Regions from separate parts of the Serratia sp. NA_13 genome, predicted to be linked through region 3. Evidence: predicted binding sites of a transcription regulator. Region 3 holds the regulator's gene; each other region holds the start of a gene.

Region 1 (7,925 bases), on a different contig from region 3:
GCCGGCAGATGCAGTACGCGGTTGACCGCATCATTCAGGGTGATTTCGTCACGCAGCAGCGGCTGGCCTTTGGCCTGCAGGCGGGTCACGTCACGTGTCATCTTCGGCGTTTTACCCAGCAGCACGTCCAGCGGCATGTCGATCGGCTGGTTGTCGAAATGGCTGTCATTCAGCGTCAGATGTTGTTCTTCGGTGGCTTCACCGATCACCGCATAAGGCGCACGCTCACGGCGGCAAATCTCGTCAAACTGAGCCATCTGTGCCGGTGCAATCGCCATCACATAACGTTCCTGCGATTCATTACACCAGACTTCCAGCGGGCTCATGCCCGGCTCGTCGTTCAGAATATCGCGCAGTTCGAAACGACCACCGCGGCCGCCGTCGCTGACCAGTTCAGGCATGGCGTTGGACAAGCCACCGGCACCGACATCGTGGATAAACAGAATCGGGTTTTGTTCGCCCAACTGCCAACAGCGGTCGATCACTTCCTGGCAACGACGTTCCATTTCCGGGTTGTCACGCTGTACCGAAGCGAAGTCCAGATCGGCATCAGACTGGCCGGAGGCCATCGATGATGCCGCGCCGCCGCCCAGACCGATATTCATCGCCGGGCCACCCAGCACCACCAGTTTGGCACCAACGGTGATTTCAGCTTTTTGTACGTGGTTGGCGCGAATGTTACCAATACCGCCCGCCAGCATGATCGGCTTGTGGTAGCCGCGCAGTTCCACGCCGTTATGGCTATTGACCTGCTCTTCATAGGTACGGAAGTAACCCACCAGTGCCGGACGGCCGAATTCGTTGTTGAACGCCGCACCGCCCAATGGGCCGTCGGTCATGATATCCAGAGCCGTTACAATACGGTCTGGCTTGCCGAAATCCTGCTCCCAGGGCTGTTCAAAGCCGGGAATGCGCAGGTTGGAAACCGAGAAGCCCACCAGACCGGCCTTGGGTTTGGCGCCACGACCGGTTGCGCCTTCGTCACGGATCTCACCACCGGAACCGGTAGCGGCACCCGGCCATGGGGAGATCGCCGTTGGGTGGTTATGGGTTTCCACCTTCATCAGGATATGAGTTTCTTCCTGATGGTAGTCATACTGGCCGCTTTCCGGTGCGGCGAAGAACCGACCAACCTGCGAGCCTTCCATCACCGCCGCGTTGTCTTTATAAGCCGACAGCACGTAATCCGGCGTCTGTTCGAAGGTATTTTTGATCATTTTAAACAGCGACTTCGGTTGCTGTTCACCATCGATGACCCAATCGGCGTTGAAAATTTTATGGCGGCAGTGCTCGGAGTTGGCCTGCGCGAACATGTAGAGTTCGATATCTGTCGGGTTGCGCCCCAGACCGGTAAAGGCATTCAGCAGATAGTCGATTTCGTCCTCGGCCAGTGCCAGACCCAGCTTGAGGTTAGCCTGCTCCAGCGCGCTGCGCCCTTCCCCCAGCATATCGACCCTCTGATAAGGTGCCGGCTGATGTTGAGCGAACAGTTGCTCCGCCTGTTGCAGGCTGCTGAAGACGGTTTCCATCATGCGGTCGTGCAACAAGACGGCAAGCTGCTGCCATTGGGCTTCGGTCAGCGCCTCTGCCTTGACGTAAAACGCCAGACCGCGCTCCAGCCGCAGCACCTGCTTCAAACCGCAGTTGTGGGCAATATCGCTGGCTTTGGAAGACCACGGAGAAATGGTACCCGGACGCGGCGTCACCAACAGCAGACGGCCTTCAGGGGCATGTTCGGCGAGAGAGGGGCCGTACTTGAGCAGACGCGCGAGCTTGGCGTGCTCTTCGGTATTTAGCGGCGCGCTAACATCAGCAAAGTGGACGTACTCGGCGTAGATATCACTGACAGGAAGGTGAGCGTCCTGGCAACGGGACAGCAGTTTGGTAACACGAAAAGCCGACAAAGCGGGCGAACCACGCAGTATTTCCATAATCAAAGTTCTCTCGTCTTCGAAGCAACTGACTTCAGCACTTCATTGGGCGCAACAGGGGGAAAACGCGCGCCATTATAGAGAATCTAGGCCGCCGACGAAACCGTTTGCGTAGCTATTATTGATAAAAGCTCTCCGCCCCCTCGAATTGTCATAACGTGTCAATAAAGTTGCACGCTGGCGCTTTGTTGCGCAAAATGCCCCGGCCCTGGTGATTTAACCATAAGAAAAGACTGGTTTGCGGTCAGCAGTGCATGTGTGCCACCACTGGATAACTATTTGAAACGCCTTAAAATAAACTACATTCTAATCGGTGTTGTTACCTTGCTTCTGGCGCTCGCCCTGTGGCCCAATATCACCTGGCGCGGCGGCCAGGGCGGGCAACTCGAAGAGATCAAATCACGCGGAGAGTTGCGTATCAGTACGCTAAACTCACCGTTGAACTATTTCACCACCAAGCAGGGGCCAAGCGGTCTCGACTACGAGTTGGCGAAACGCTTTGCCAACTACCTGGGCGTGAAACTGGTAGTGATCCCGCACAAGAACATTAATGACCTGTTTGACGATCTGGACGATGACGATGCCGACCTGTTGGCCGCCGGCCTGATCTACAATCAGGATCGCCTCAGCCGCGCGCGCACCGGCCCGGCTTATTATTCCGTTTCTCAACAGTTGGTTTATCGTCTGGGTACTGCCCGGCCGAAAACCTTTGCCGACATTAAAGGCAAACTGGCGGTGGCCTCCGGCTCGGCACACGTCAGAACCCTGAAACAGCTCAAACAAAGTAAATTCCCGGATCTCAGTTGGGAAGCCTCCAGCGATCTCACCTCCAAGGAGCTGTTGGAGCAGGTGGCCGACGGCAAGCTGGATTACACCCTCGGCGATTCCGTCACCATCGCGCTACTGCAACGTATCCACCCACAATTGGCCGTGGCGTTCGACGTCACCGATGAAGAACCGGTTACCTGGTACTTGAAACGTGGCACCGACGATAGCCTATATGCGGCAATGCTGGACTTCTACAGCCAGATGGTGGACGACGGCACCCTGGCGCGGCTAGAAGAGAAGTATCTCGGCCACGTAGGCAGTTTCGATTACGTCGACACCAAGACCTTCCTGTCCGCCATCGATTCGGTACTGCCGACTTTTCGCTCGCTGTTCGAAAAGTATGCCAACGAGATCGACTGGAAGCTGCTGGCGGCCATTGCCTATCAGGAATCACACTGGAACCCGCAGGCAACCTCACCGACCGGCGTACGTGGTCTGATGATGCTGACACGAGCCACTGCCGACGGCCTGGGGGTTAACGATCGTCTCGATCCCGAGGAAAGTATTCAGGGCGGTGCCCTCTACCTGCAAAGGCTGATGGCCAAGGTGCCCGACAGCGTGCCCGAAGATGAACGTATCTGGTTCTCACTGGCGGCCTACAACATGGGCTGGGGCCATATGCTCGATGCCCGTAAGCTGACCAAAATGCAAAAAGGCAATCCGGACAGTTGGGTCGACGTCAAACAGCGTCTGCCGATGCTCAGCCAGAAACGCCACTACCCGCAATTAACCTACGGCTATGCGCGTGGGCGCGAAGCCTATAACTACGTGGAAAACATTCGCCGCTATCAGGTTAGCCTGGTGGGTTATTTGCAAGAAAAGGAGAGAAAGGCGACGCAGGAAGCGGCCGAGCAGGTGGAACTGGGGAAAGGCTATCCGGCCGTGACACCGGAGTTGGCACTGAATTTCTGATTATTCCGGCTTGTTATCCACAGCGGTGCGCTGCGCCTGCTTCAACGCCTTTTTCTGCTCACGACGCAGGCGGAAAAAGTTGCTCAGCGTAGCGGCACACTCCTCGGCCAACACGCCGGACAGGATCTCCACCTGATGATTCATGCCCGGATGGCGCAAAATATCCACCAGCGATCCTGCCGCACCGGTTTTCACATCGGCTGCACCGTACACCAACCGACGAATACGACTGTGCACCATAGCCCCGGCGCACATCACACAGGGTTCCAGGGTCACATACAGAGTAGCATTCAGCAGACGGTAATTCTGTAGCACTGCCCCGCCCTGCCGTAACGCCATGATCTCCGCATGCGCCGTCGGATCGTGGCGGCCAATCGGCCGGTTCCAGCCTTCGCCAATCACCTGATTATCCAGCACCAGCAGTGCACCTACCGGCACTTCACCCTCTTCCTGCGCACGCAGGGCCAACCGCAATGCCTGACGCATCCAGTATTCATCGTTATATTCAGTCATTGCATCATTCCTCGTGCACTTTGCGGCGGGCATTATACACAGTAGCCCCTTTTGTCGCAGCCACTCGACTATACTGGCCGAATAACAGTGTTTTTCTGGGACAGGAAACATGAAATTCAGCAAAAAGAATGCCGTCGTGGTGCGTAAGGCGCTGGATGGTTGGGTCGGTGAAGGGGCATTAACCACACAACAGCAGCAACAACTGTTGCAACATGTCGAAGTGCAGCCCTTCGACTGGCGACGACTGGCACGTTATGCGTTTCTCGCCGCGCTAGCTTCTCTGGTGATTGCCATCAGCAGCCTGTTCGCCGACAACGAGCTGCTTTATCGCTTGAGCAAACTGTTCCGCTTCGACGCACCGGTGCGCATGACTATCGCCGCCATGGTAGCCGCACTTTGCTATATCTGGGCGCTGCGCCGCCGTCGGCGCCATCCGGAAAAACGCTACGGCAATGAGGCAGCGCTGTTCGTTGCCGTGCTGTTTACCGCCTGTGCCCTGTGGCAGATGGGCGTCTGGCTGGATAACGGCAGCGGCCGGGTTTCACTGCTGCTGATATTCGCCGCCCTATTGTATGGCGTAATTGGCTGGTTCAGCCGCTCCGGGCTGGTGTGGTGGTTTGCCCTTCTGTCACTCGGCAACGCCTTCGGCGCCGAAACCGGTTATATGTCCGGCTGGGGAGCTTATTGGCTGGGCATGAGCTTCCCGATGCGCTTTATCGCCTTCGGGGTGGTCCTGATCGCCGCGGCTTTGCTGTTACGACCGCTGCTCGCCAGCCGCGGGCTGGAACGAGTTTCCCTAGCGATGGGCTTGTTGTATCTGTTTATTGCCCTGTGGTTACTGTCAATCTTTGGCAATTATGGTGACCTCGACAGTTGGTACAATGCTCGTCAGATAGAACTGTTCCACTGGAGCCTGTTGTTCGGCCTGGTCGCCGTCGGCTGCATTTGGCTGGGGCTAAAACGTGACGACGGCATGCTGCGCGGGTTCGGCCTGACTTTCCTTGGCATTAACCTCTATACTCGCTTTTTCGAGTTTTTCTGGGGCGCGATGCCAAAGGCAATTTTCTTTGTGCTGCTTGGCCTGAGCCTGTGGGCATTAGGCCACTACGCTGAAAAAATATGGCAACTGGGCCGCAAACCGCACGACCTGACCGATGATTAACATCCGGCCTCCTCTGCAGCGCAGCTAACAACAGGGTGGTTTAAAAGACAGCGGGTATAGCGCGAAATTGCGATAGATCATAAACAATTAATAATTAGCGGAGTAATGTTTAAGACAAGCAATAAAGCTTTTATCAAGGAGTGAGTTATGGCTGCCTCAACTTTCTTTATCCCTTCCGTCAATATGATCGGTTCCGGTTGTCTGAACGATGCGGCGAACACCATGAAGCAACAAGGATTGCGCCACGCATTGATCGTGACCGACAAAGTGCTGAATAACATTGGCGTAGTCGCTCAGGTTCAACAGTTACTTGCCGCACAACAGATTGAAAGCTGCGTTTATGACGGCACCCACCCTAACCCAACTACCCTTAACGTGCAGCAGGGTCTGGCCCTGCTGCAAGAACACCGCTGCGATTGCGTAGTTTCTCTTGGCGGCGGCTCACCACACGACTGCGCCAAAGGTATCGCGCTGGTCGCGACCAACGGCGGAGAGATCAAGGATTATGAAGGTGTCGATCGCTCTGCCAAACCGCAGTTGCCGATGGTTGCCATCAACACCACCGCCGGCACCGCGTCTGAAATGACCCGTTTTTGCATCATTACCGACGAAGCACGCCACATCAAAATGGCGATTGTCGATAAACACGTCACCCCAATCCTGTCGGTCAACGATCCGCACCTGATGGCCGGCATGCCAAAAGGACTGACCGCCGCCACCGGGATGGATGCATTAACCCATGCGATTGAAGCCTACGTTTCCAGCGCCGCCAACCCGATTACCGACGCCTGCGCGCTGAAAGCCGTCACCATGATTGCCGAATCGCTGCGCGACGCGGTCGCCGACGGTAGCAATATGCAGGCGCGTGAAAATATGGCCTACGCCCAGTTCTTGGCCGGAATGGCCTTCAATAACGCTTCTCTCGGTTATGTGCACGCCATGGCGCACCAACTCGGCGGTTTCTACGATCTGCCGCATGGGGTATGTAACGCGGTGCTGCTGCCACACGTGCAGGAGTTCAACGCCCGGGTTTGTGCACCACGGTTGAAAGACATCGCCGTCGCCATGGGGCTGGATGTGAAGCACCTTAACGATCCACAGGGCGCTGCTGCCTGTATCGCAGCCATTCGTTTGCTGGCGAAAGACGTCGGCATCCCAGCTGGGCTGCTCGATTTAAAAGTGAAAGAGCAGGATTTCGATACGCTGGCGGCCAATGCGCTGAAAGACGCCTGCGGCTTCACTAACCCGATACAAGCCACCCACGAACAGATTGTCGCCATCTTCCGCGCGGCAATGTAATTATCCAAAATAGCAACAGGGCGGATAATCCGCCCTGTTGCTAACAAAGCAGGAAAAAGCGTGGTTTTTCCTGCTTTGTGGTGAGCAGCCGAAAATCAATAAATTGATTTTCCTGATTTTTATTTATCGGCCTCTACTCGCTCTGGGCAGGAATGAGGTTTGTCATCAGTCTGAAGGGCGGATAATCCGCCCTTTTGCTATTCCAATTGCTGCAACTCACCCAGCTTACTGACCCGCCAGCGGTGCTCGCAGAAATACAGCAAGGGGTTATCCTGCTTGCTGTCGCTGTAACCACTGTATAGCTTGAGCGGCGTACCGAGACGCTGTTCCAACTGGGTCACCTTCTGGACCCCCAGGCAACGCAGAGCCAGTACCCAACCGCCGTAACGCCGTACAATACGGCTACCTACCAGGTGAACCCGCGGCAGAAAAGCAGAGTCCTGATACACCTGTTCCACCAAACGCTCCGGCGAACCGGTGATCAGCCATACCTGCGTATCATGCGCTTCGAGATACTGACGCAGACGCATTTGCACCACCGGGAAGGCGGTCACCTTATCGCGGAAATAGCTGACAAAGCGCTGTTCCAGCGCCTTTAAGCGAGCCTCCGAGCGACCAAAGGTAATCGACCACAGCAGCACACTCATCGGCCAGCGGGCAGCACGGCCCATCACCAATAGCGTCAGCCCGACAACCGGCAACAACGGCACCACCAGCAACAAATTCAATGGCAGATGGCGCAACAAGAAACGCAAGAAACTGCCAAACATGTCTTCCTGATGCAGCGTGCCGTCCAGATCAAAGAACACCACACGGCGGCCTTCCGCGGCCTGTTGGCTCTGTTTCTCGCTCAAGCGCTACTCCTCAGGATCGTTGAATCCCATTATCCAGGTGAAAATAAATCCAGCGGCAATGGTAATCACCAGCCCCGTCAGATACAACATCACCTTACCCGAGACAATGGTTAACGCCAAAGGTAAACCCGAGATACCAAAGGTGATCACCGTAGCCACCTTCCAGTAGCTGATCAGCGCCCCACCCACAGCACCGCCGAGACACGCAGCGATAAAGGGCCTCCCCAGCGGCAAGGTCACCCCGAAAATCAAAGGTTCGCCAATGCCGAGAATACCGACCGGCAACGCCCCTTTTATTACCTTTTTCAGCCGTGCATTACGGGTTTTCATTAATACGGCCAGCGCAGCCCCGACCTGACCGACACCCGCCATCGCCAAAATCGGCAACAGTGGGTTAGAACCGTGTGCCTGCACCAGTTCGACGTG
Region 2 (7,925 bases), on a different contig from region 3:
ACAGCGTATTTCTCAGGAGCTGGGATTTGTTATTCCCGCCTGATTATTAGCATTGCTGATAGTTGATTAGAAATATCAATTTCACCTAATAATTTTTTCCTCCTATGATGCGCGTATTGCCCGATACGCGCCGCTTAACGGCGCTTTTTTCTCTGTGAGGAATACCATGTTAGCTGTCTTTTTGCAGGGCTTCGCTCTGAGCGCCGCGATGATCTTGCCGCTTGGCCCACAAAACGTTTTTGTCATGAATCAGGGGATTCGCCGACAGTATCATCTGATGGTTGCGTCGCTGTGTGCGCTGAGCGATATCGTGCTGATCTGCGGCGGGATTTTCGGTGGTAGCGCCTTACTGAGCCGCTCGCCTCTGCTGCTGGCGCTGGTCACCTGGGGTGGGGTAGCTTTTTTGCTGTGGTATGGCTGGGGGGCGTTTCGTACCGCATTTAGCAGGCAACTGGCACTGGCGACGGCGGAGGAGCTGAAACAAAGCCGCTGGCGGCTGGTGGTGACCATGCTGGCGGTGACCTGGTTGAATCCGCATGTCTATCTCGACACCTTTGTGGTACTGGGAAGTTTGGGGGGCCAACTGACGCCGGACGTACGTTCCTGGTTTGCGCTGGGGGCGGTCAGCGCTTCCGTCGTTTGGTTCTTCGCCCTGGCGCTGTTGGCCTCTTGGCTGGCACCGTGGCTGAAAACCCAAATGGCGCAGCGTATCATTAATACATTGGTTGGGGGGGTGATGTGGGGTATCGCCTTGCAGTTGGCCTGGCAAGGGGCAAGTTTATAAGAATTTGTCACTAATCCGAATTCAAAACCCCGTGCGATATGCTAGCTTTGATGCCAAGGAACTGGCCTTTCAGGCTGGTAATCAGTTAAAGCCTGTCATCAAGGAGACACCGTGAAGCTTAAAGCATTGGCTATGGCCGCAATGATTGGATTAGGGACGTTACCTCTGGCGCTGCAGGCGGCAGAAGTGCCGGAAGGGCCGCACGTAGTGACCTCGGGTACCTCCAGCGTTGACGCGACACCCGATATTGCCACTCTGGCGATAGAGGTCAGCGTTTCATCCAAAGACGCCGCCCAGGCGAAGAAGCAGGTTGATGAGCGCGTCGCGCAATATTTTGATTTCCTGCAGAAAAACAATATTGAGAAGAAAGACATCAGCGCCGCCAACCTGCGTACTCAACCGGAATATGATTACCTGAAAACCGGTGAGTCGGTGTTGAAAGGTTACCGTGCCGTTCGTCAGGTACAGGTTACATTGCGCCAGTTGGACAAGTTGAACGAGCTGCTGGACGGGGCGTTGAAATCCGGTCTCAATGAGATCCGTTCCGTTGAGCTGGGCGTGGCAAAACCGGACGTCTACCGTGAGCAGGCGCGCCAGAAGGCCATCGAGAACGCGACTCAGCAAGCCGCTTCTCTGGCGAAAGGATTTAACGCCAAGCTGGGGCCGGTATACAGCATTCGTTACCATGTCGCCAACTACCAGCCGATGCCGGTAGCGCGCATGTATAAATCGGCGGGTGCGGCAGCAGAAAGTGATGCGGCGCAAACCTACGAACAGCAAAGCATTCACTTTGACGATCAGGTGGATGTAGTATTTGAGTTGCAGCGCAACGCCGCTCAGTAATATACCCGTCATACTTGAAGCTGCATCTGTGTTGGCTGCAGGCAGTCACCCCAGTTACTTACTTGAGTAAGCTCCTGGGGATTCCTGCCTTGGCCGCCTTGATGCAACTCCAATTATTTAGGGTATAAGATTGGTCTTTCAGACTACTGATCAAGCCCGTTATTAGGGAGAGCGTGCCGATGGGGTCGTAGCAGCTTTAGCTGCCGGAGTGCCCCTCGGTGCGCTAGGCCCGGGTATCTCGGGCTTAAAAACAACCTGAACAGCAACCTTTTCTATTTAATCCTGGCGCAGAACCTGGCGGCCATGCTCCAGCAGGGCATCTGTCACTTTACGCATCATGCGGCTCTCCGGCGCGAAGCGGTGCCAGAACAGCATGCGGCGCTGGAACAGGCCCGGCGTCAGATCGATCAGTTCACCCGAAGCCAACTCTTTCTCAATCTGCAGATGCGGGATCATACAGCAGGTGGTGCCCTGGCGTGCCAACTGCACGAAGGCTTCCGACGAGTTCACAATATGGCAGGGCACGCTGCCCGGCGACAGATCAAAGTTCTGCTGTAGGAAAGCCTGGTGCATGTCGTCGAGATGATCGAACGCCACTGCCGGCGCTTTGAGCAGCGCGGAGCGTGTAACCCCGTTAGGGAAATAGCGCTCGGCAAAACCCTTCGAGGCGACGAACAAATAATCCAGCGCGCCCAGTTGATCCACCAGGCAGCTTGGCAGCGGCTGCGGCTGGATACTCACCGCGCCCACCACTTCACCACGGCGCAGGCGTTCCTGAGTGCGTGTTTCGTCTTCTACCTGCAAGTTCAGGCGGATAGGGGAGTCGGTCAGTACCGGTTTCAATGCCGGTAGCAGCCAGGTCGCCAGGCTGTCGGCGTTAACCGCCAGCGACAGCAGCAACGGCGTATCAATGCCGGTATCGTTACCCAGCCACTCTTCTTCCAGTAATTCCACCTGGTGCAGCAGCGCCAGCAGTTTTTGGCCCTGCTCGGTCGGACGTGGCGGCACGGTACGCACCAACAGCGGTTGGCCAAACAGGTTTTCCAACTGCTTGATGCGCTGGGATACTGCCGATTGTGTGATGCAAAGTTTTTGCGCGGCGCGCTCAAAGCCACGCTCACGGATCACCGCGTCCAGCGCTTGCAGCGTTCGATAGTCTGGGCGTTTCATCGGAAAGATATCCCTTAAAGTAAATTGATACAGGCACTATGCCACATCTCTGGTGTATTACAGGTAGAAAATCACCGGGTCATCTTGTCGCACCGCGCCTAAAAATGCGGCCTGGCGTGAAGAAGTGTGATCCTGCCTGAGTGAAAAATAGCGATTTACCCTATAATACGCACACGTTTTCGTACAGAGGCAATGGACATATTATGACGCAGGATGAACTGAAAAAAGCGGTTGGCTGGGCAGCACTGGATTACGTTACCCCAGGCACCATCGTTGGGGTCGGCACTGGCTCGACCGCCGCCCATTTTATTGACGCGCTCGGCTCGATCAAGCACCAGATCGAAGGGGCGGTGTCCAGCTCTGACGCCTCCACCGCCAAGCTGAAAAGCCTTGGTATCCACGTTTTCGACAGCAATGAAGTGGATTCACTGGATATTTATGTCGACGGCGCGGATGAAATCAACCGTCATATGCAGATGATCAAAGGCGGTGGCGCTGCACTGACGCGTGAAAAAATCATTGCTGCTATCGCGCGCAAATTTATCTGTATTGTTGATTCCAGCAAACAGGTTGAAGTATTGGGTAAATTCCCGCTGCCGGTAGAAGTGATCCCGATGGCTCGCTCTTACGTAGCGCGTGAGCTGGTGAAGCTGGGCGGGCTGCCGGAGTATCGTCAGAATGTCCTGACCGATAACGGCAACGTGATCCTCGATGTGCATAACCTGAACATCATGGACGCCATCGCGCTGGAAAACAAAATCAACGGCATCGCCGGTGTGGTGACCGTGGGTCTGTTCGCTAATCGGGGGGCCGATGTCGCGCTGGTGGGTACGCCTGGCGGCGTGAAGGTTGTCGAATAATGTAGTACCCCAGCAGGTATGCGGTCTTGGATCCCACCGGGCCGCATAATTCACTGGTTAAAATATCTTTTATTAAAAGCGCCAAATTTGGTGACATATGTCACATTGCGAGCGATAGCTCCACGAAGCTTCTGCCTATTTCTTTCCCTATGGCATTTTCTGCCAGAAACCGCCAACAACGCTGAGCCTTGTACTGACGGGCGGGCAATCGTTTGTATTGCCGCCTGCGTTATTTTTGTTATGTTGGATGCGTGCTGTTTCACAACAGCCGCTTCTGAAGTCTGAACATAGGGTCGGGTAAATGGCAAAAGTATCATTGGAGAAAGACAGGATTAAATTCCTGTTGGTGGAAGGGGTTCATCAGAGCACGGTAGATAATCTGCTGGCTGCCGGATATACCAACATTGAATATCACAAAGGTGCGTTAGACACCGAATCGCTTAAGGCATCGATCCGCGATGCTCACTTCGTCGGTATCCGATCGCGCACGCATCTGACCGAAGAAGTTTTCGCTGCCGCAGAGAAGCTGGTGGCGGTAGGTTGTTTCTGTATCGGTACTAACCAGGTTGATCTGAAGGCGGCGACCAAACGCGGCGTTCCGGTGTTTAACGCACCTTTCTCTAATACCCGATCCGTGGCAGAAATGGTGCTGGGCGAACTGCTGCTGATGTTGCGCGGCATTCCGTCCGCCAACGCCAAAGCGCACCGTGGCGAATGGCAGAAACTGGCCGTCGGCTCGTTTGAAGCGCGCGGTAAGAAGCTGGGGATTATTGGCTACGGCCATATCGGCACCCAGTTGGGGATCCTGGCTGAAGGTCTGGGTATGAAAGTGTTCTTCTACGATATCGAGAACAAGCTGCCGTTGGGCAATGCCCAACAGGTGCGCCACCTGTCCGATCTGCTCAATATGAGCGACGTAGTGACGCTGCACGTACCGGAAACCCTGTCGACCAAGAATATGATGGGCGCAGAAGAGCTGGCGTTGATGAAGCCAGGTTCGATTCTGATCAACGCCTCGCGCGGTACCGTGGTGGATATTCCTGAACTGTGCAAAGTATTGGCCAGCAAGCATTTGGCCGGTGCGGCGATCGATGTCTTCCCGGAAGAACCGGCTACCAACAGCGAGCCGTTCAACTCACCGTTGTGCGAGTTCGACAACGTGATCCTGACCCCGCACATTGGTGGTTCTACTCAGGAAGCACAGGAAAATATCGGTGATGAAGTGGCCGGCAAGCTGGCGAAATACTCCGACAACGGTTCGACCCTGTCGGCGGTAAACTTCCCGGAGGTATCACTGCCCGCGCATGGCCCTAACGCCAGCCGACTGCTGCACATCCATGAAAACCGCCCTGGCGTACTGACGCAGATTAACCAGATCTTTGCTGAAGAAGGGGTGAACATCGCCGCGCAGTACCTGCAAACTGGTCCGGAAATCGGCTATGTGGTTATCGATATCGAAGCGGAAACCGAACGTGCCGATGCTGCACTGCAACGGATGAAGGCGATTGATGGCACTATCCGTGCTCGCCTGCTGCTCTGATTGAAAACGCGGTGACAAAAAAGGCCGGATTTATCCGGCCTCAGACTGATGACAAACCTCATTCCTGCCCAGAGCGAGTAGAGGCTGATAAATAAAAATCAGGAAAATCAATTGATTGATTTTCGGCTGTTCACCACAAAGCAGGAAAAACCACGCTTTTTCCTGCTTTGTCAGCAACCTAAGGCCGGATTTATCCGGCCTTTTGCTATTCGGCTATCCGCCATGTCCAATTTTTCGTTGGGGTAACGATTTCCGGCAGCGGGATATCCCAATGTTCCACCGGCAGTTGTTCCACCTGCTGGCAGTCATGCGCCAACCCGATCGGGTAGGGGCCGGCATTTTGCCAGTTTTGCAGGGTGCGATCGTAAAAACCGCCGCCCATCCCCAAACGCTGGCCCGAGCTGTCAAACGCCACCAGCGGCGTCAGCACCACGTCGAGTGACCCGACCGGCAGGACGTTGCGCACATCGAGCTGTGGCTCAAGGATATTGAAACGGTTGTTAACCAGCGGCGTTTCCGGGGTGTAACGCAGGAACAGCAGGTTACTGGGGCTAAACGGGTGTAACACCGGCAGGTAGACTTGCTTGGCCTGTTGCCATAACCGTTCAATCAGCGGACGGGTATCCAACTCGCCGTCAAACGACAAAAATACTGCAATGCTGTGTGCCGCCTGGATGCGTGGATGCGCAGCGATGCGTTCGGCAGTTTGCAGGGCAAAGTTATTTTGTTGTTCAGAGGTTAGGGCGCGTCGACGCTGACGAATTTGGTTACGGATATTTTGCCGCTGCTGGGCATACTGGGCTTGAAAAAACATAGTCAGCACACTTACCGCTGAGGAAGGGGGAATCTCCGAGATGCCGTCGCAGGCTGTAACCCTTGAACCCATGGTTCAAGGTGAACGTGCTGTCGCAATCTTAAGGCTTCTCGGCGGGCCGAGCATGCACACCGATCGCGGATCATCACATTCTGTTGGTACTAAATATCGGCTCAGGGGACTGGCCCGCTGGCGAACATCTCAGAGAAATTTTTTACTCATTGCCAAAATCTTGGATATCAGCAACTTAAGTTATTCGAATTGTGCATCCTGACGTTCAGAGATGCGACCCTGTTCAAGCAATGCCTGTTCAATGGTCTGTTGTAGCATGCGAATGCGTTGTTCCATATTGGACGCATAATCACGGGTTTTCAACCGTTCTTGAGCAAGTTCGTGACAAACATTCAATGCCGCGATGAAAACGAGCTGCTCAGTATTTGTGACTCTAGTGCGAACTTTAAGATCTTGCAACCGTTCGTTAAGATCGACCGCTGCCATGTTCAACGCATCTTGTTGTTCTGGCGGGCAATTGACTCTTAAAGAGCGACCAAAAATTTGAATATCTACTGGTTGTGCAGACATGCCACCTTCCTGCCTAAATTTCGCGCCAGCCTCAATCAACCCCTACCGGGTCGTCTAAAGCGGGCGCCACTATATATACCTCGGTACCAAGATACAACCCCTTTTTCAGTACCTGGTTGTAATCTACTGCGACAGACATTACCAGTCAAAAAAGGGTTTCAAAATGCGTATTTAGCTTCATTTTGTTCCCTGCCGGCAGTGTGTGAGATCTGACACATCACGATTATAACTAGCCACTGAGGTGTCGTGCTTATCTGGTACAGCGACGGACCTTGGTGGTAGCATAACACGAACTTATCCTGCCAACGATGACGAATACGCATGTCTATACAGAATACATTTCCAAGTTACCAATCTTTGACCCTTGCCCTCAACCAGCAAGCGGTGGCGTTGACCGCAGCAGAAATGCACGGCCTGATCAGCGGCCTGCTGTGCGGTGGCAGCCGCGACGCCGGCTGGCAGTCGCTGGTGTACGATCTGACTAACGAAGGCGTGGCCTTCCCGCAGGCATTGAGCCAACCTCTCCAGCAACTTCATGAAATCACACGTGAAACGCTGGAAGACGACGATTTCATGTTCCAGCTGATGATGCCGGAAGGCGAGACGGTCAGCGTATTCGATCGCGCCGACGCGTTGAGCGGTTGGGTGAACCATTTCCTGCTCGGGCTCGGCATGATGCAGCCGAAACTGGCTCAGGTGAAAGACGAGGTGGGTGAGGCGATCGACGATCTGCGCAACATAGCCCAACTCGGTTATGAAGAAGACGAAGACCAGGAAGAGCTTGATCACTCTCTGGAGGAAGTGGTGGAGTATGTGCGGATGGCGGCCATTTTGTGCCACACCGAATTTACCCGCCGCAAGCCGACGGCACCGGAAAATGCCAAACCGACCTTGCACTAAATACCCGATTTCACGACATTAAGGCCGTGAGCACAGGCAGATTGATTTCAGGAGAAGGTGATGACTCAGCAGGAATTCAACAGCCGCCGTCAGGCGCTGTTGGCGAAAATGGCTCCGGCCAGTGCGGCGATTATTTTCTCTGCGCCGGAAGCAACGCGCAGTGCCGATACTGAATATCCTTACCGCCAGAACAGCGATTTCTGGTACCTGACCGGCTTCAATGAGCCGGAAGCGGTGCTGATTCTGGTGAAGAGTGACGAGACGCATAACCACAGCGTGCTGTTCAATCGGGTACGCGATCTGGCGGCTGAAACCTGGTTTGGTCGCCGTCTGGGCCAGGATGCCGCTCCGGCGAAGCTGGGGATAGACCGCGCTCTGCCGTTCAATGAAATCAACGATCAATTGCCCCTGTTGCTCAATGGCCTGGACGTG
Region 3 (7,925 bases):
CTATTGTAGCGGCTGGAACAGTTGCAAGAAAACGCCATCTTTTGCAAGGGCATTCCCCCGTTGTCAGTCGCGTCTCACCGGCAAGGCCTTTCCGGTCAAAACATATGCGCAGAATAACATTTTTAATCCGGCCATTTCACTAATATATTTCCTGTCAAAAAACGCCACTTAATAAGTTCCCTGGTGGTCGTTGTTGGTTTTTTATACATCAACGGTTTGATTTTTCGGCAAAAAAAATGCTATTAACGTTTTCTCACAATATGGATTATCATTTATGGGTTCTTCGCTGTTTTATATGGCGAAATTCGGGAATACTGTCACTCATTCGATATCTGTTCCGGGGCCAAGGTTGGTAACGTCGACATGCGTTTAATTCTTACGCTTTTTGTGCTGTTGTTTACACAGCTATTCTTTAATCTGGCGCACGCAGCGCCACAGTCGCGTGTTGCCGCTGAGCAGCGCAAGAGCCACGTAAACGAAGCCCGGCCGGATGACCGCAAGAAAAAGAAAGCGGTTAAAGCCAGCAGCAAAAAAGTGAAAGTCACTACTCCGCAGAAAACCGCCAAGGTCTCCAAAGCCAAAACAGAAAAAGCCGCTAAAAAGATCGTTAGCACAAAATCGAAAAACAAAACTCATAAAATAGCCAAAATTAAAGTGACTCCGCCGAAGAAGGGTTATAAAAAAGGCTATGGCCGCCATCGCAAAACCGGCATGGCAACCGCCAAATTGGTGGGTGACGAAAAGCCGCTGAAGCTCAGCCCGGCACACAAAAAACGCTACCAGCATGCCAAGCAAACCGCGATGGCCAAGCTGATGGATCAAATGGGTAAACCTTATCGCTGGGGGGGCACCTCGCCAAGAACCGGCTTTGATTGCAGCGGCCTGATTTATTACGCCTATAAAGACATCGTTAAAATTAAAATGCCGCGTACTGCCAACGAGATGTATCACCTGCGTGACGCAGCGCCAATCAAGAAGAGTGAACTGGAAAGTGGCGACCTGGTGTTCTTCCGCATTAACAACCGCGGTGTGGCTGACCATGTTGGGGTTTATCTGGGCAACGGTAAATTCATTCAGTCACCGCGTACCGGTGAAGAAATCCGCATCAGCCAACTCGACAACGACTACTGGCAAAACCACTACATCGGCGCACGCCGGGTTGTCACGCCAAAAACCATTCGATAATCTCTTTTGCGGCTGGCGCTGTCAGCCGCTCTCCCCTAATAGTTCCCGCAAACCTCATTGTTGTATTCAATCCCTTACCCGTTCCCCTGTATTTCATCGCGAAAATTGCTAATCTAAATACCCACAATAAAAACAGGTCAATCTATCGCCCATTGTTACGTCGGTGGACTGGCACTGTACAAGGAGAAAGCAATGTCGTTTGAACTTCCTGCATTACCTTATGAAAAAAACGCCCTCGAACCGCACATTTCCGCAGAAACCCTGGAATACCATTATGGCAAGCATCACAACGCCTACGTGGTGAACCTGAACAATCTGCTGAAAGGCAGTAAGTTTGAAGGGTTGTCCCTGGAAGAAATCGTTAAGGCCTCTGACGGCGGCATCTTCAACAATGCAGCCCAGATATGGAACCACACTTTCTATTGGCACTGTCTGTCGCCACAGGGCGGCGGTGAGCCTGAAGGTAAACTGGCTGAGGCAATAAATCAGGCATTTGGTTCTTTCGCCGCCTTTAAGCAGCAATTCAGCGACGCCGCAGTGAAAAACTTTGGCGCAGGCTGGACCTGGCTGGTGAAAACGCCAGAGAGTTCGCTGGCTATTGTTAACACCTCGAACGCGGCGACACCGCTGACCGGTGATGATAAACCACTGCTGACCGTCGACGTTTGGGAACACGCTTACTACATCGATTACCGCAACGCGCGACCTGCCTACCTGGAAAATTTCTGGTCACTGGTTAACTGGGCATTTGTGGAAAAGAACCTGGCGTAACGCGGGGAAAAACAATCAGGCGCAGCGAGCTGCGCCTGTTTTACTTGAGGGGATCAGTTCAAAGCAGCGGTGAAGCTGAAAGCAATAATCACGGCCAGCGCACAAACGGTGGTGAACAGTGACATTTTCAGATCGGTATCCATTACAACTCCTTTTCAGATTGGGTTGCCCAAGGGTAAAAGGCACACAATTAATGCGTCAAACCATTTTCACACAGTTAAACAATAAAATCTTGTTATCATTTCCCGGTTTATTATACCGATTACCTCTTCCACTTTGGCTCAATATGGGACAAAATTCGCAGTTCACAACTGTGTACCGGCAAAATGCCCCTCCTGACCAAGCGCTGACGACTTCAACACACTAAAAACTCAGTTTTCGCTTCTTTGGAGAAGGATCTACGCAGGCAAACGATTAACATCATACTTACATACTGCAACATGTGAGTTCAGGAGTCATTCTTTACATGGCAACGATTAAAGATGTGGCCAAACGCGCTGGCGTTTCCACCACCACCGTTTCGCACGTCATCAATAAGACTCGTTTCGTCGCCGAAGAGACTAAAGCGGCCGTTGGCGCTGCGATTAAAGAGCTGCATTACTCACCCAGCGCCGTAGCGCGCAGCCTGAAGGTCAATCACACCAAATCGATTGGCCTGCTGGCCACCTCCAGCGAAGCCCCCTACTTTGCCGAAGTAATCGAGGCGGTAGAAAACAGCTGCTACAGCAAAGGCTATACGCTGATTTTGTGCAACTCGCACAACAATCTGGACAAACAGCGGGCCTATCTGGCGATGCTGGCACAAAAACGTGTCGATGGCCTGCTGGTAATGTGTTCGGAATATCCAGACCAACTGCTGGGTATGCTGGAAGACTATCGCAATATTCCAATGGTCGTCATGGACTGGGGCGCAGCCCGCGGTGATTTTACCGATAGCATTATTGATAACGCCTTCGAAGGCGGCTATCTGGCCGGGCGTTATCTGATTGAACGCGGTCACCGCGATATCGGTGCCATTCCAGGCCAACTGTCGCGCAATACCGGTGGCGGCCGCCATCAGGGTTTTTTAAAAGCCATGGAAGAAGCCAATATCGAAGTACGCGACGAGTGGATTGTTCAGGGCGACTTTGAGCCGGAATCCGGTTACAAGGCCATGCACCAGATCTTGTCGCAGAAGCATCGGCCGACCGCGGTATTCTGCGGCGGCGACATCATGGCGATGGGCGCGATCTGCGCCGCCGACGAACTTGGGCTGCGGGTGCCACAAGACATTTCGGTAATTGGCTACGATAACGTGCGTAACGCCCGCTATTTCACCCCGGCGCTGACCACCATTCATCAACCCAAAGAGCGTTTGGGTGAGATGGCGTTCACCATGTTGCTGGACCGTATAATCAGCAAGCGCGAAGAGTCGCAGGTGATTGAAGTGCATCCAAAGCTGATTGAGCGCCGTTCGGTCGCTGACGGCCCATTCATCGATTACCGCCGCTAATTGCTATCGCCGGAAGCCGCTGTGGCTTCCGGCACCACTTCGCTTAGCCATTCCTGATTCAGCGTTTCACTGTCCCCCAGGTAATCCAACAGCCAGGCCATCGCCGGTGATGGCCTATTCTGCTGCCAGGTCAGGCAACAGGGGCTGGCCGGAAACGGCTGCTGCAGCTGCAACGCTACCAGTTCCCCACGCTGCACCAATGGCAAGGCCTGATGCGCCGGCATCATGCCAACGCATAGGCCGGCACACAGACAGTCCAGCGCCGAGGCCCAGTCCGGCACCACCAGCCGCCGTTGGTTATCCAGTGTCCAGGTGACCCGCTTGGGCAGATTACGCGAGGTATCTTCCAGACACAGGGACGGGAAAGGCCGCAGTTGATCATCATTCAACAGGCCGTCCAACGCCGCCAGCGGATGTTGCGGACTGACCACACACAGCCAGCGCATGTCGCCCATATCGCGAAAGGCAAAGCCGCCGCCGACCGGCACCGCACGCGTCGCCCCAATCGCCATATCAGCACGTCCGTCCACCAGCGCATCCCAGACGCCGTTAAACACTTCCAGTTGAACCAAAAGTTCTACGTCGGGAAAATGGCGATAAAAATCCAGCACCAGTTGGCGACAACGCTGGGGTTTAACAATGATGTCTACCGCAATTTTTAGTTGACCACGCCAACCGTTAGCCACCTGCTGGCACTGGCGGCGAGTGTCGAGCATTTTTTTGATGACACTGCGCGCTTCCTGCACAAATACCACGCCGGCCGGGGTCAGTTCCACGTCACGATGCCGCCGTTCAAACAGCGGAACTGCCAGCCATTGTTCCAATTGCCGCACGGTATAACTGACCGCCGAGGGCACTCGGTGCAGTTCCTGCGCCGCTGCGCTGAAACTACCTGTGCGGGCGACCGCATCTACCACATCGAGAGAATATTCAGACCACACAATCTTGCCTTCAATTTTTTTAACAGCACTTCGCAAATATTACCGTTTCACAAGCAGAGATCCAGCCGGATACACTTGCCGGCGCTAAAAACCTGCGACATTAAAATATTAACGAGAAATACCATGAGAAATTCCTTTGGTTTTATGTTATACCTTGCCGGCCTGAGTATGCTGGGTTACCTGGCCACCGACATGTACCTGCCCGCCTTTGGTGTAATGCAGCAAGATCTGCAAATTTCCGCCGGGGCGATCAGTGCCAGCCTCAGTATCTTCCTGGCCGGCTTTGCCTTTGCTCAACTGCTATGGGGTCCGCTTTCCGACCGTCTTGGCCGTAAACCGGTATTGCTGATTGGCCTGGCGCTATTTGCGCTGGGATGCCTGGGCATGCTGTGGGTACAAAATGCCGTTCAACTGTGGTCACTGCGGTTTATCCAGGCGATTGGCGTCTGTTCCGCCGCCGTCACTTGGCAGGCACTGGTGATCGACCGCTACCGTGAAGGCAAGGCAAACCGCGTATTCGCCACCATTATGCCGCTGGTAGCCCTCTCACCGGCTCTGGCGCCACTGGTCGGTGCCTGGCTACTGAACCACATGGGCTGGCGTGCCATTTTCGCCGTGCTGCTGGGCATTACCGTCATTCTCTTGCTACCGACTCTGCTGTTGAAAGAAAACGCCAAATCTTTGCCTTCCGCAGAAAATAAAAACGCCCTGACCTTCTGGCAACTACTGAAATCTCCGGTATTCAGCGGCAGCGTTATCATCTTTGCCGCCTGCTCCGCCGGCTTCTTCGCCTGGCTGACCGGTTCACCCTTTATTCTTGGCGATATGGGGTACAGCCCAAATGATATCGGCCTGAGTTATGTGCCACAGACCCTGGCCTTCCTGTTAGGGGGTTATGGCTGCCGCACCGCGTTAAATCGCATTAATGGCAACACCTTACTGCCGTGGCTGCTGGTAGCTTATGGCATCAGTATGGTGACGTTATATCTGGTTGCCACGCTGACCGAACCCACGCTTACCACGCTGCTGCTCCCGTTCTGCGTGATGGCGCTGGCCAACGGTGCCACCTACCCAATCGTAGTGGCAAATGCGTTAACCCCGTTCCCGGCAGGCACAGGCAAAGCCGCAGCGCTGCAAAATACCCTGCAGTTGGGCCTGTGTTTTGTCGCCAGCATGCTGGTATCGGCCTTTATCAGCCAGCCGTTGTTGGCAACGGTGACGGTGATGGTTTCTATGGTAGTATTAGCCGCATTGGGCTATATGCTGCAACGGGGAAAAGTGATGGAGGAACAGCAGGCGACGCGGCAGGAACATGCTAACTCAGCGTCATAATTGTATGTATTAATAATCACTTAAACAATATTTTTGCCGAGTGCGATTTACAGTTGAGTAAGCGTCTCGGCAAGCCTATACTCAAAACGACCTTTTAAAATAACACCTTTATAATTTCTTTATCACAAATTGCTGTTGTGTACGCGAATGGCGTCACACTTTTTTAAGGATTGTCTTTCCAGCGTTTCTTGCGCAGGAACCTTCTTAAAATTTTCCTCTGTTCATAGTCGGATATCAGGCACCACGGAACTTTTTGCCGTAGATAAACGTATGCACCCGCAGAATTTGTCTAAGCTATTTTTTGGCGGGTCATAAGTCAGAAGAAAGTGATGGAGAAGCTATGAGTTCATCGTGTATAGAAGATGTGAGCATCCAGGACAACCAATGGTATCGCATCGCTAATGAAATGCTCAGCATGGCCGGTATTGAAATAAACGGCTCACGCCCTTTCGATATTCAGGTTAAAAATCCCGATTTTTTTAAACGCGTGCTGCAGGAAGGTTCTCTTGGCCTGGGCGAAAGCTATATGGACGGCTGGTGGGAATGTGAACGGCTGGATATATTCTTTCAAAACGTGGTCCGTGCCGGGCTGGAAAAGAAACTCCCCCGCCATTTAAAAGATACCCTGCGTATTGCCGCCGCGCGACTCACCAATTTGCAATCGAAGAAACGCGCCTGGATAGTCGGTAAAGAACATTACGATCTGGGGAACGATCTGTTTACGCAGATGCTCGATCCGCATATGCAATATTCCTGCGCCTACTGGAAAGAAGCCACTACGCTGGAAGAAGCGCAAGAAGCCAAGCTGCGGATGATTTGCGAGAAACTGCAGCTGCAGCCGGGCATGAGCCTGCTGGATATTGGTTGTGGCTGGGGCGGGCTTTCCGCCTATGCGGCGAAAAACTATGGTGTTTCGGTGGTGGGCGTGACCATTTCCGCCGAACAGCAAAAACTGGCACAGGAGCACTGCGTCGGACTGGACGTTGAAATCCGATTGCAAGACTACCGCGATTTACACCTGCAGTTTGACCGTATTGTTTCTGTCGGCATGTTCGAACACGTCGGTCCGAAAAATTACCACACCTATTTTAAAGTGGTGGAGCGTAATTTAAAACCGGACGGTCTGTTCCTGCTGCACACCATTGGCTCGAATCGGACAGATATGAATGTTGACCCGTGGATCAACAAATATATCTTCCCGAATGGCTGCCTGCCGTCGGTCTCGCATATTGCCCAGGCCAGTGAGGGGCATTTCGTGATGGAAGATTGGCATAATATTGGCACCGATTATGATCGCACCCTGATGGCCTGGTACGAACGCTTCAAACAGGCGTGGCCACTGCTTGCCCAGCGTTATTCGGATCGTTTCGAACGCATGTTCAGCTATTATCTGAACGCCTGCGCTGGAGCCTTCCGCGCACGTGATATTCAACTGTGGCAAGTGGTATTCAGCCCTAAAGGGGTCGACGGCGGTATTCGCGTAACACGTTAATTATCCTGCAGCGTAAACGACTATACCCTATGGATTTCGAGTTGCAGCTAGGCGCCCAGCTCGCTCACCCCCAGGCGCTTACTTGAGTAAGTAACTGGGGGTGACAAATCTGCCGGGAGCCGATTTGAACGCTGCTTGCAGCGGCCCCTAAGGGGTGTGGCCCATGGACGGGCCACATAACCGAGTGCAGGTAACAACGCTGCAACTTAAAAGACGACGGGTATATCAGCCGCAATACACCCGGATGATTTTATCATCACTATCGCCGAGGAAATTCAGCCGGCGCAGGTTAAAGTCCATCGTGACCGCAGAGTTATACGGTATAGCGCGCACTTGCGACTCAATCTGCACGCCTTCCAGCGCTGACATCGGTTTGCCGACATAATTCTGATATTGCGCCGCGCCGCAGGTATCGTTCTCTGCATCCGCCGCTGTGTTGGCCGTACCCTGTTCCGGCGAGCTGCTACAAGCACTCAGCGCCAACAGCGCCGTTAACATCAACGTTTTCCCATAAAACTTCACGCGATAGCTCCTCTCTGGTTTGTCGTTCGTCAGATCTTCTGCGCCAGCGCACTCGCCGCCGCCATTGCCGCTTCACGGCTCGCCAACACCCGCTCGACAGTGTCAACCACCGCCTGCGTTTGTGGATCGATCTCAATATTCACCTTATCCCCCAAGCGTTTTTTGCCCAGCGTGGTGCGCTCCAGGGTTT
Region 4 (7,925 bases), on a different contig from region 3:
AAGCCCAGCGCCAGCCCGATGCTGCCGCCAATGCTAAAACCGATCAACGCGCGCCAACTGCTGATGGTCAGGTGTTGCCACAGCTCGCCGCTCTTGCTCAGGGTCCAGAAAGCGGTCACTACGGCGCTCGGCGCCGGCAGAATGCGGTTCGACAGCCAGCCCGCTTCCACGGATATTTGCCAGACTGCCACCAGCGCTACCGGCAATGCCCAGGGGGCCAAGCGGTGCAAGATTCGTTGTGTGCCGTTTGCCATAGTGCGGCTCCTCAGCTTTGCGATGCTTTTTGTGGAATATAAATATTGGCCACCACTTCGCCCTGTGCTTTGGCCGGTTGGTGTGACGCGGGCGCCTGGGTTTTCACCAGATCAAGATGCGGAAACAGCAGCTCGCCAACGCGATAGGCTTCTTCCAGATGCGGGTAGCCGGACAATATAAAGGTGTCGATGCCCAAATCGGCGTATTCCTGCATACGCGCTGCCACCGTCGGGCCATCGCCAACCAGCGCGGTACCGGCACCGCCGCGTACCAAACCTACCCCAGCCCACAGATTGGGACTGATCTCCAGATTGTCTTTTTTGCCGCCGTGCAATGCCGCCATCCGTTGTTGCCCTACGGAATCAAACCGGGCGAAGGCCTGCTGGGCATCGGCGATGGTCTTTTCATCCAGATTGGCAATCAGCCGGTCGGCAGCTCGCCAAGCTTCCTCGGTGGTTTCGCGCACGATGACGTGCAGGCGGATACCGAAACGCACCTGGCGACCTTTGGCTGCGGCCCTGGCACGTACCTCGGCAATTTTTTCTTTTACCTGCGCCGGCGGCTCGCCCCAGGTGAGATACATTTCAACCTGATCGGCTGCAAGATCCTGTGCCGCGGCGGAGGAACCGCCAAAGTAGAGCGGTGGGCGCGGTTGTTGCACTGGCGGGTACAGCAGTTTTGCGCCCTTTACCTGAATATGTTTACCGTTAAAGTCGACGGTTTCTCCTTCCAGCACCTTGCGCCAGATATGGGTGAACTCCGCCGAGGCCTCGTAGCGTTCTTCGTGATTCAGGTGCAGGCCTTCCGCCGCCAATTCATCAGGATCGCCACCGGTGACCAGATTAAACAATGCCCGGCCGTTGGAAAAACGATCCAGCGTCGCTGCCTGGCGAGCCGCCAGAGTGGGCGAAATAATGCCAGGGCGCAGGGCGACCAGAAATTTCAGTCGTTGGGTTACCGGTATCAGCGAGGCGGCCACTAGCCAGGAGTCTTCACATGAGCGGCCGGTAGGGATCAGTACGCCACCAAAACCCAATCGATCGGCAGCTTGGGCAATTTGCTGTAAATAGCCGTAATCGACGCAGCGGGCACCTTCCGTGCTGCCAAGATAGTGACCGTCACCGTGGGTGGGTAAAAACCAAAATACGTTCAGGCTCATCGTCAGTTCTCCTAAATTATTGTGCGCTTGGGTGCCAGATGCGTTGCGAAATATCAACTTTCACCGGCACCAGATGGTTGGCATAAAACAGATCGGCGGTTTGCTGCTGAGCGGTGATGGTGTGTGCGTCCAGCGGTTTGATGGCGGTGGGCGGACGGTGATCCAAATAGGTCGAAATCACTTTCTCCGGCAGGCCCATGGCATTAGCCAGCAGCGTGATGCTTTGTGCGCGATCGCTCAGGGTCAGCGCATCGGCCTGGGTCAGCGTATCGAGCACCTGTTGAATAAACGGCCCGTTGGCCTCGGTATAAGTTCGCACCGCCAGATAGAAGGAGCCGGTTTGATTCAGGTCGGTACCGTCACCCAGTACCCGTACGCCGCCCTGCAACAAGGCCGCGGAGTAGTAGGGATCCCAAATCGTCCAGGCATCGACATTGCCCTGCTGGAAGGCGGCGCGGGCATCGGCCGGGGTCAGATAGACTGGCTGAATATCGGTGAACTTCAGCCCGGCTTTTTGCAATGAGCGCAGCAGCAAATTGTGTGAGCTGGAGCCTTTCTGGAAGGCCACCTTGTGGCCCTTTAGCTCTGCGACGGTTTTGATCGGGCTGTTCTCCAGAACCAAGATCACTTCTGCCTTGGGTTTTGGCGGCTCTACGCCAACATACAGCAGGTCTGCTCCGGCAGCCTGGGCGAAGATCGGCGGGATATCACCGGTACTGCCCAGATCGATACTGCCGACGTTCAGCGCTTCAAGCATCTGCGGGCCAGCGGGGAATTCGATCCAACTGATTTTGGTGTTGGGAAAACGCTGTTCCAACAGCCGGTGGGTTTTTGCCAGGACCAAACTGACCGATCCTTTTTGGTAGCCAATACGAAACTGCGCCGGATCCTGTGCGCTGGCGGAATTGATCCATGCCAACGAGATGATGCCCGCCAATGCGCTGGTGCCAAGCCAACGGCCCAGTGAAGAAAGTCGTTTCATGTTTATTTCCTTATATACTGCGCCGTCAGGCGGTTTGGCGGGCAAACAGAGAGGGTGAGAGCTTGGCTCTTGGCGGCTTGCGGCGGCCCAATGCCAGATAAAAGCTTTCCAGGGCTTCTTCCAGCCGGGCAGCCAGATTCTCGGCCAGGGTGACTTCTTCGCCGTCCAGCACCACCTGACTGTTATCGGCAAATACCCCGTGCAGCACTTCCTGCGCTTTCAGCGCCGCCAGAACCGGCTTGAGGGCATAGTCCACCGCCAACATATGGCCAATGGAGCCGCCGGTGGCTAGCGGTAATACTACCTTGTGGTCCAGCGCACGCTCCGGCAGCAGATCCAGCAGGGTCTTCAGCGCCCCGGAAAACGAAGCCTTATACACCGGTGTCGAGACCAGCAGGCCATCTGCCTGTGCCAGTTGCTCGGTAAAGGCTTTGATCGCCGGGCTGTTAAAATTGGCATACAGCAAGTCTTCGGCATCAAAATCGTGAAGGGTGTAGGAGATCACCTCCACGCCTTGCTGCTGCAACCAGTTTTTACTTAGAGAAAGCAGTGCTGCCGAGCGTGATGGGATGCGTGGACTGCCAGCCAGTGATATAACGCGCATTACCACTCCTTATAACTAAAAGTTAGGTTTGATCAGAAAATTTTCAAGAAGTGTTTTAAACCTATCAGCAATAAGGTGGGTTACTTAAATCTCATTTTTCGATTTTGTTATGCGCAAATGCGGATTGGCGGCGGTTTGAGCCTATGCGGGGGAAAACGATTGCGTAAAAAACGTTTTTTTTGCTTTTAATCAATTCCAATTGGTCAGGGGATACCGGATAATACGCCCCCGGTTTGCAACCGGGAAATCAGGAGAGTACATGTACTACCCCCTCATCAGAAAAGCGTTGTTCCAGCTCGATCCCGAGCGTGCGCATGAATTGACTTTTCAACAGCTTCGCCGTGTCACCGGCACCCCGTTAGAATTCCTTATTCGTCAGTCTGTGCCGACCAAGCCGGTAAGCTGCATGGGGCTCTCTTTTAAAAACCCATTGGGCTTGGCCGCCGGTCTGGATAAAGACGGCGAGTGTATCGATGCGTTTGGTGCCATGGGCTTTGGTTTTGTCGAAGTCGGCACCGTAACGCCGCGCCCACAGTCGGGCAACGACAAACCGCGTCTGTTCCGCATTGTAGAAGCCGAAGGCCTGATCAATCGCATGGGCTTTAATAACCAGGGCGTGGATAATCTGGTTGAAAACGTTAAGAAATCCCATTTCGGCGGCATTCTTGGGATTAATATCGGCAAGAATAAAGACACCCCGGTTGAGCAAGGAAAAGACGATTATCTAATCTGTATGGATAAGGTTTATCCGTATGCCGGTTATATCGCGATTAACATTTCGTCACCTAATACCCCAGGATTACGATCCCTACAGTATGGCGAAGCTTTGGACGATCTTCTGGCCGCGATTAAAAATAAGCAGCAGGAATTACATGAACGTCATCACAAATATGTGCCGGTGGCAGTAAAGATCGCGCCGGATCTTTCTGAAGAGGAATTGATCCAAATAGCCGACAGCCTGGTACGCCATAATATAGATGGCGTGATCGCGACCAATACCACGCTGGATCGTAAATTGATCCAGGGGCTGAATTATTGTGAGCAAATGGGGGGCCTGAGTGGTCGTCCGCTGCAGGCGAGCAGCACCGAAGTGATCCGCCGTCTGTCACTGGAGCTGCAAGGCCGCTTGCCGATTATCGGCGTTGGCGGAATTGATTCCCTGATGGCGGCGCGGGAAAAAATGGCTGCAGGGGCTTCGCTGGTACAAATTTATTCCGGATTTATCTTCAAAGGTCCGCGCCTGATTAAAGATATCGTTAACTACATCTAATATTTTTCCTTTCATTTTCCGCCGGGGGTTTATTTCTTCCCCCGGCTCGTCTATATTTTGTTCACTAGCATAAATATCGTTCGCGGAATTATCCGATGTTTAAGCGACTTTAATGGTGATAAAATCACCTTTTAGGGTAAATATTGCGTGGCATGGGCAGCGAGAAGGATAAGAGATGAAGATAAAACCTGACGATAATTGGCGTTGGTATTTTGACGCTGAACACGATCGGCTAATGCTGGATTTAGCTAATGGGATGATCTTTCGCTCGCGTTTCCCTGCCAAAATGTTAACCCCGGATGCCTTCGATGAATGCTCTTTCTGTGTCGATGACGCCGCACTTTATTTTAATTATGAAGAGCAGTGCAAACAGATAAAGCTTAGCCATGAGCAGCGTGCTGAACTGGTATTAAATGCCCTGGTGGCTTATCGCTTCCTGAAACCGCTGATGCCGAAGAGCTGGCATTTTTCTCAGCAGCATTATCCGTTGCAGCCGAAGAACGGCGAACTGGCGGCGGTAAAAGTGATGGAAAGCGGCATTGAAGCCCGCTTGCTAGTGGTGGAAGCCGGCGATAACGCCAGCCTGTGCCTGCTGGCTCAAAATCAGCTTTCACTGGCCGGCCGTACCATGGTGCTGGGCGATGCCATCAAAGTGATGCACGATCGCCTTAAACCTTGCGCGCAAGATGAAGCCTCAGCCCCGGCTTACGACAGGGCGATGTAAGGCAATTACGCCAGCGTCAGATCGCTTTTGGGAATACAGCTGCAGCAAAGAATGGTGCCATTGTTGGCCACCGCACTTTTCTTCAGCGGTGCCACTTCGCCATTGACCAAAGTAATACGACAGCTTCCGCAAATTCCCGCACGGCATGAATAAGGCACGCGAAGCCCTTGCTGTTCCAACTGCTCCAGTAATATCTGCTGATTGTTGCCGGTAAACACCGTTCCCGCGTAGTCAATAGTGACGCTCTGCGTACTGTCCTGTGGTGCCTGCACGCTTTCCACCACTTTACCTGCGCCATAAGGGCGTGGCGGCTTGGTGGATAACACTTCAACTGCATCGCCAACGCGGATAATGCCGGTGTTGCGCGCCACCATATTCTGGCCAAAATCGACATCGCCATTATCGGCGGTGCGGAATTTTTGCAAGGTACTCAGCGGTTCACCACTCGGATGTTTGCGTCCACGTTCAGTACTGACGGTGGTCAGCACGCAGCGGCTGCAAGGTTTCACCAGGTCAAACATCACGTCACCGACGCGGATCACCTGCCAGCCATCTTCTGCCCAGGCGCCAGCGCCGGTCACCACCAGATTCGGACGAAACTGTTCCAGCTTGATGCTGCCGGGGCAGCGCTGTTGCAGGTCGTTGAACGAGGCTTGGTTAATTAACAGGTAGGGATAACCGTCGGCGAAGGACAGCGGGATTTCCGGGTGTTTTTTAACGCGGCGGGTCAGCTCCGGGCCAAGCCAACGCAATTGCACTTCACGCTGGAAATAGCCACTCAGCCAGCTATTAATCGCCTGCGGTGCGATCAGGGCAGTGAAATGGTTGCCCCAGACTTCGGTCGGTTGCGCTTCGGCGGCGAAATCGCTAAAGCGGATAGCGGCACTTTCTCCGTCCGGTGCAGTCAGGAACAGGCCGTCTGCCAGCAGTGCCGGAGTGAATAACACCATCTGCGGATATTGCCGCGCAGTAATAAAGGTGCCATCCGGCTCGGTGATCATAAAAGTGCGATCGAAAGCCAGGCCACTACTGGAAACCTGGGCGTGAGAAAGCTGCAAACCCCGAAGCGATTTAACCGGATGAACGTAAAGTTTGGCTAGCGTAATCACCCTTGTCTCCGCGCGATTAGTAAATAGAAGGGAGCAACTTTATGACAAGCGGTCTGGATTAGCTATAATGCGCAACAATTTTCTTTTTGGTGATAAGTACGATATGAACTCTCTGTTTGCCAGCACGGCGCGTGGACTGGAAGAACTGTTAAAAAGCGAACTCGAAGCGCTGGGCGCTCACGCCTGTAAAGTGGTACAGGGTGGGGTACATTTTCAGGGTGACGATCGTCTTCTGTACCAAAGCTTGCTGTGGAGCCGTTTGGCCTCACGTATTTTGCTGCCGTTGAATGAATTCCGCGTACACAGCGATCTGGATTTGTACCTGGGCGTACAGGCGATCGACTGGACGAGCATTTTTGGTGTGGATAAAACTTTCGCCGTTCACTTCAGTGGCGTTAACGAAGAGATCCGCAACAGCCAATATGGCGCACTGAAGGTCAAAGACGCCATTGTCGACAGTTTTACCCGCAAAATTGAACAGCGCCCGACGGTGGCGAAGCAGCAGCCGGACATTCGCGTCAATGTGTTCCTGCAGCGCGATATGGCCAGCGTAGCGCTTGATTTGAGCGGTGAAGGCCTGCACCAGCGTGGCTATCGTGACCTGACCGGTCAGGCACCGCTGAAAGAAAGCCTGGCAGCGGCGATTGTGCAGCGTTCCGGCTGGCAGCCAGGCACGCCGATGTTGGATCCCATGTGTGGCTCGGGCACCTTGCTGATCGAGGCGGCGATGATTGCTTCCGATCGCGCACCTGGCCTGCATCGTCAACACTGGGGCTTTACCGCTTGGAATGGTCACAACGTCGATCTGTGGCGTGAAGTGATCACCGAAGCGCAGGTACGTGCTCGTCGTGGCCTGCAGGAAACCACCTCGCGTTTCTTCGGCTCTGATATCGATCGCCGGGTGATTGAAATGGCTCGTGGCAACGCCCGTCGTGCCGGTGTCGCCGAACTGATTACCTTTAACGTCAACGACGTAGCCAAACTGACCAACCCGCTGCCGGAAGGCCCTACGGGTACTGTGGTCTGCAACCCGCCGTACGGTGAACGTCTGGAAAGCGAACCGGCGTTGATTGCCTTGCATAATATGCTGGGTCGTATCATGAAAAGCGCTTTTGGTGGCTGGCAGTTGTCACTGTTCAGCGCCTCACCGGAGCTGTTGAGCTGTCTGCAACTGCGTGCCGAGCGTCAGTTCAAGGCCAAAAATGGTCCGTTGGACTGCGTGCAGAAAAATTACCAACTGGCAGAAAACCCATTGGGTGCCGGTGGCGTGCAGGTGGCGGAAGATTTTGCCAACCGTCTGCGCAAAAACCTGAAGAAGCTCGACAAGTGGGCCAAACAGCAGGGCATTGAGTGCTACCGTCTGTACGATGCCGACCTGCCGGAATACAACGTGGCGGTGGATCGCTACGGCAGCAAAGTCGTGGTGCAGGAATATGCACCGCCGAAAACCGTTGATGCGCAGAAGGCGCGTCAACGTCTGTTCGACGTGATCAACGCCACGCTGGCGGTGCTGGAATTGCCGTCCAACCAGTTGATCCTGAAAACCCGCGAGCGCCAGAAGGGCAAAAACCAGTACGAAAAGCTGGCGCAGAAAGGCGAATTCCTGCTGGTGGAAGAGTTTAACGCCAAGCTGTGGGTTAACCTGACCGACTATCTCGATACCGGTCTGTTCCTCGACCACCGTATTGCCCGCCGCATGCTGGGCGAGATGAGCAAAGGCAAAGACTTCCTCAACCTGTTTGCCTATACCGGTACCGCCAGCGTGCATGCCGGACTGGGTGGGGCGCACAGCACCACTACCGTGGATATGTCGCGCACCTAT

Evidence for each region. Region 3 encodes PurR, which represses purine synthesis genes. Its sites were predicted from a motif close to CANGCAAACGTTTGCNTG; they were not measured.
Region 1: purL (phosphoribosylformylglycinamidine synthase) is a predicted target of PurR. The motif match lies at 2,028-2,045, and genes of this name have one in related genera.
Region 2: serA (phosphoglycerate dehydrogenase) is a predicted target of PurR. The motif match lies at 3,859-3,876, and genes of this name have one in related genera.
Region 4: pyrD (quinone-dependent dihydroorotate dehydrogenase) is a predicted target of PurR. The motif match lies at 3,149-3,166, and genes of this name have one in related genera.

The regions. Positions count from the first base shown of each region.
Region 1 covers NZ_JBQZFV010000008.1:23,027-30,951, reverse strand. The annotation lists gene purL (phosphoribosylformylglycinamidine synthase) at 1-1,931, opposite strand, end outside; gene mltF (membrane-bound lytic murein transglycosylase MltF) at 2,211-3,671, shown strand; gene tadA (tRNA adenosine(34) deaminase TadA) at 3,672-4,217, opposite strand; gene ACUTSU_RS12890 (DUF2157 domain-containing protein) at 4,294-5,346, shown strand; gene yiaY (L-threonine dehydrogenase) at 5,494-6,645, shown strand; gene yfhb (phosphatidylglycerophosphatase C) at 6,843-7,499, opposite strand; gene ACUTSU_RS12875 (PTS transporter subunit EIIC) at 7,503-7,925, opposite strand, start outside.
Region 2 covers NZ_JBQZFV010000010.1:14,078-22,002, forward strand. The annotation lists gene ACUTSU_RS14580 (IclR family transcriptional regulator) at 1-43, shown strand, start outside; gene argO (arginine exporter ArgO) at 167-784, shown strand; gene ACUTSU_RS14590 (oxidative stress defense protein) at 896-1,627, shown strand; gene ACUTSU_RS14595 (LysR family transcriptional regulator ArgP) at 1,904-2,797, opposite strand; gene rpiA (ribose-5-phosphate isomerase RpiA) at 3,001-3,657, shown strand; gene serA (phosphoglycerate dehydrogenase) at 3,959-5,197, shown strand; gene ACUTSU_RS14610 (5-formyltetrahydrofolate cyclo-ligase) at 5,403-6,011, opposite strand; RNA gene ssrS (6S RNA) at 6,040-6,222, opposite strand; gene zapA (cell division protein ZapA) at 6,264-6,593, opposite strand; gene ACUTSU_RS14625 (YecA/YgfB family protein) at 6,915-7,493, shown strand; gene pepP (Xaa-Pro aminopeptidase) at 7,554-7,925, shown strand, end outside.
Region 3 covers NZ_JBQZFV010000001.1:222,023-229,947, reverse strand. The annotation lists gene ACUTSU_RS01070 (C40 family peptidase) at 364-1,185, shown strand; gene sodB (superoxide dismutase [Fe]) at 1,378-1,956, shown strand; gene cydH (cytochrome bd-I oxidase subunit CydH) at 2,010-2,099, opposite strand; gene purR (HTH-type transcriptional repressor PurR) at 2,423-3,448, shown strand; gene punR (DNA-binding transcriptional activator PunR) at 3,445-4,389, opposite strand; gene punC (purine nucleoside transporter PunC) at 4,513-5,721, shown strand; gene cfa (cyclopropane fatty acyl phospholipid synthase) at 6,062-7,213, shown strand; gene ACUTSU_RS01035 (I78 family peptidase inhibitor) at 7,439-7,735, opposite strand; gene ACUTSU_RS01030 (riboflavin synthase subunit alpha) at 7,765-7,925, opposite strand, start outside.
Region 4 covers NZ_JBQZFV010000007.1:39,612-47,536, reverse strand. The annotation lists gene ssuC (aliphatic sulfonate ABC transporter permease SsuC) at 1-254, opposite strand, end outside; gene ssuD (FMNH2-dependent alkanesulfonate monooxygenase) at 266-1,414, opposite strand; gene ACUTSU_RS12065 (sulfonate ABC transporter substrate-binding protein) at 1,431-2,396, opposite strand; gene ssuE (NADPH-dependent FMN reductase) at 2,422-3,000, opposite strand; gene pyrD (quinone-dependent dihydroorotate dehydrogenase) at 3,260-4,270, shown strand; gene ACUTSU_RS12050 (cell division protein ZapC) at 4,446-4,994, shown strand; gene ACUTSU_RS12045 (YcbX family protein) at 5,000-6,103, opposite strand; gene rlmKL (bifunctional 23S rRNA (guanine(2069)-N(7))-methyltransferase RlmK/23S rRNA (guanine(2445)-N(2))-methyltransferase RlmL) at 6,207-7,925, shown strand, end outside.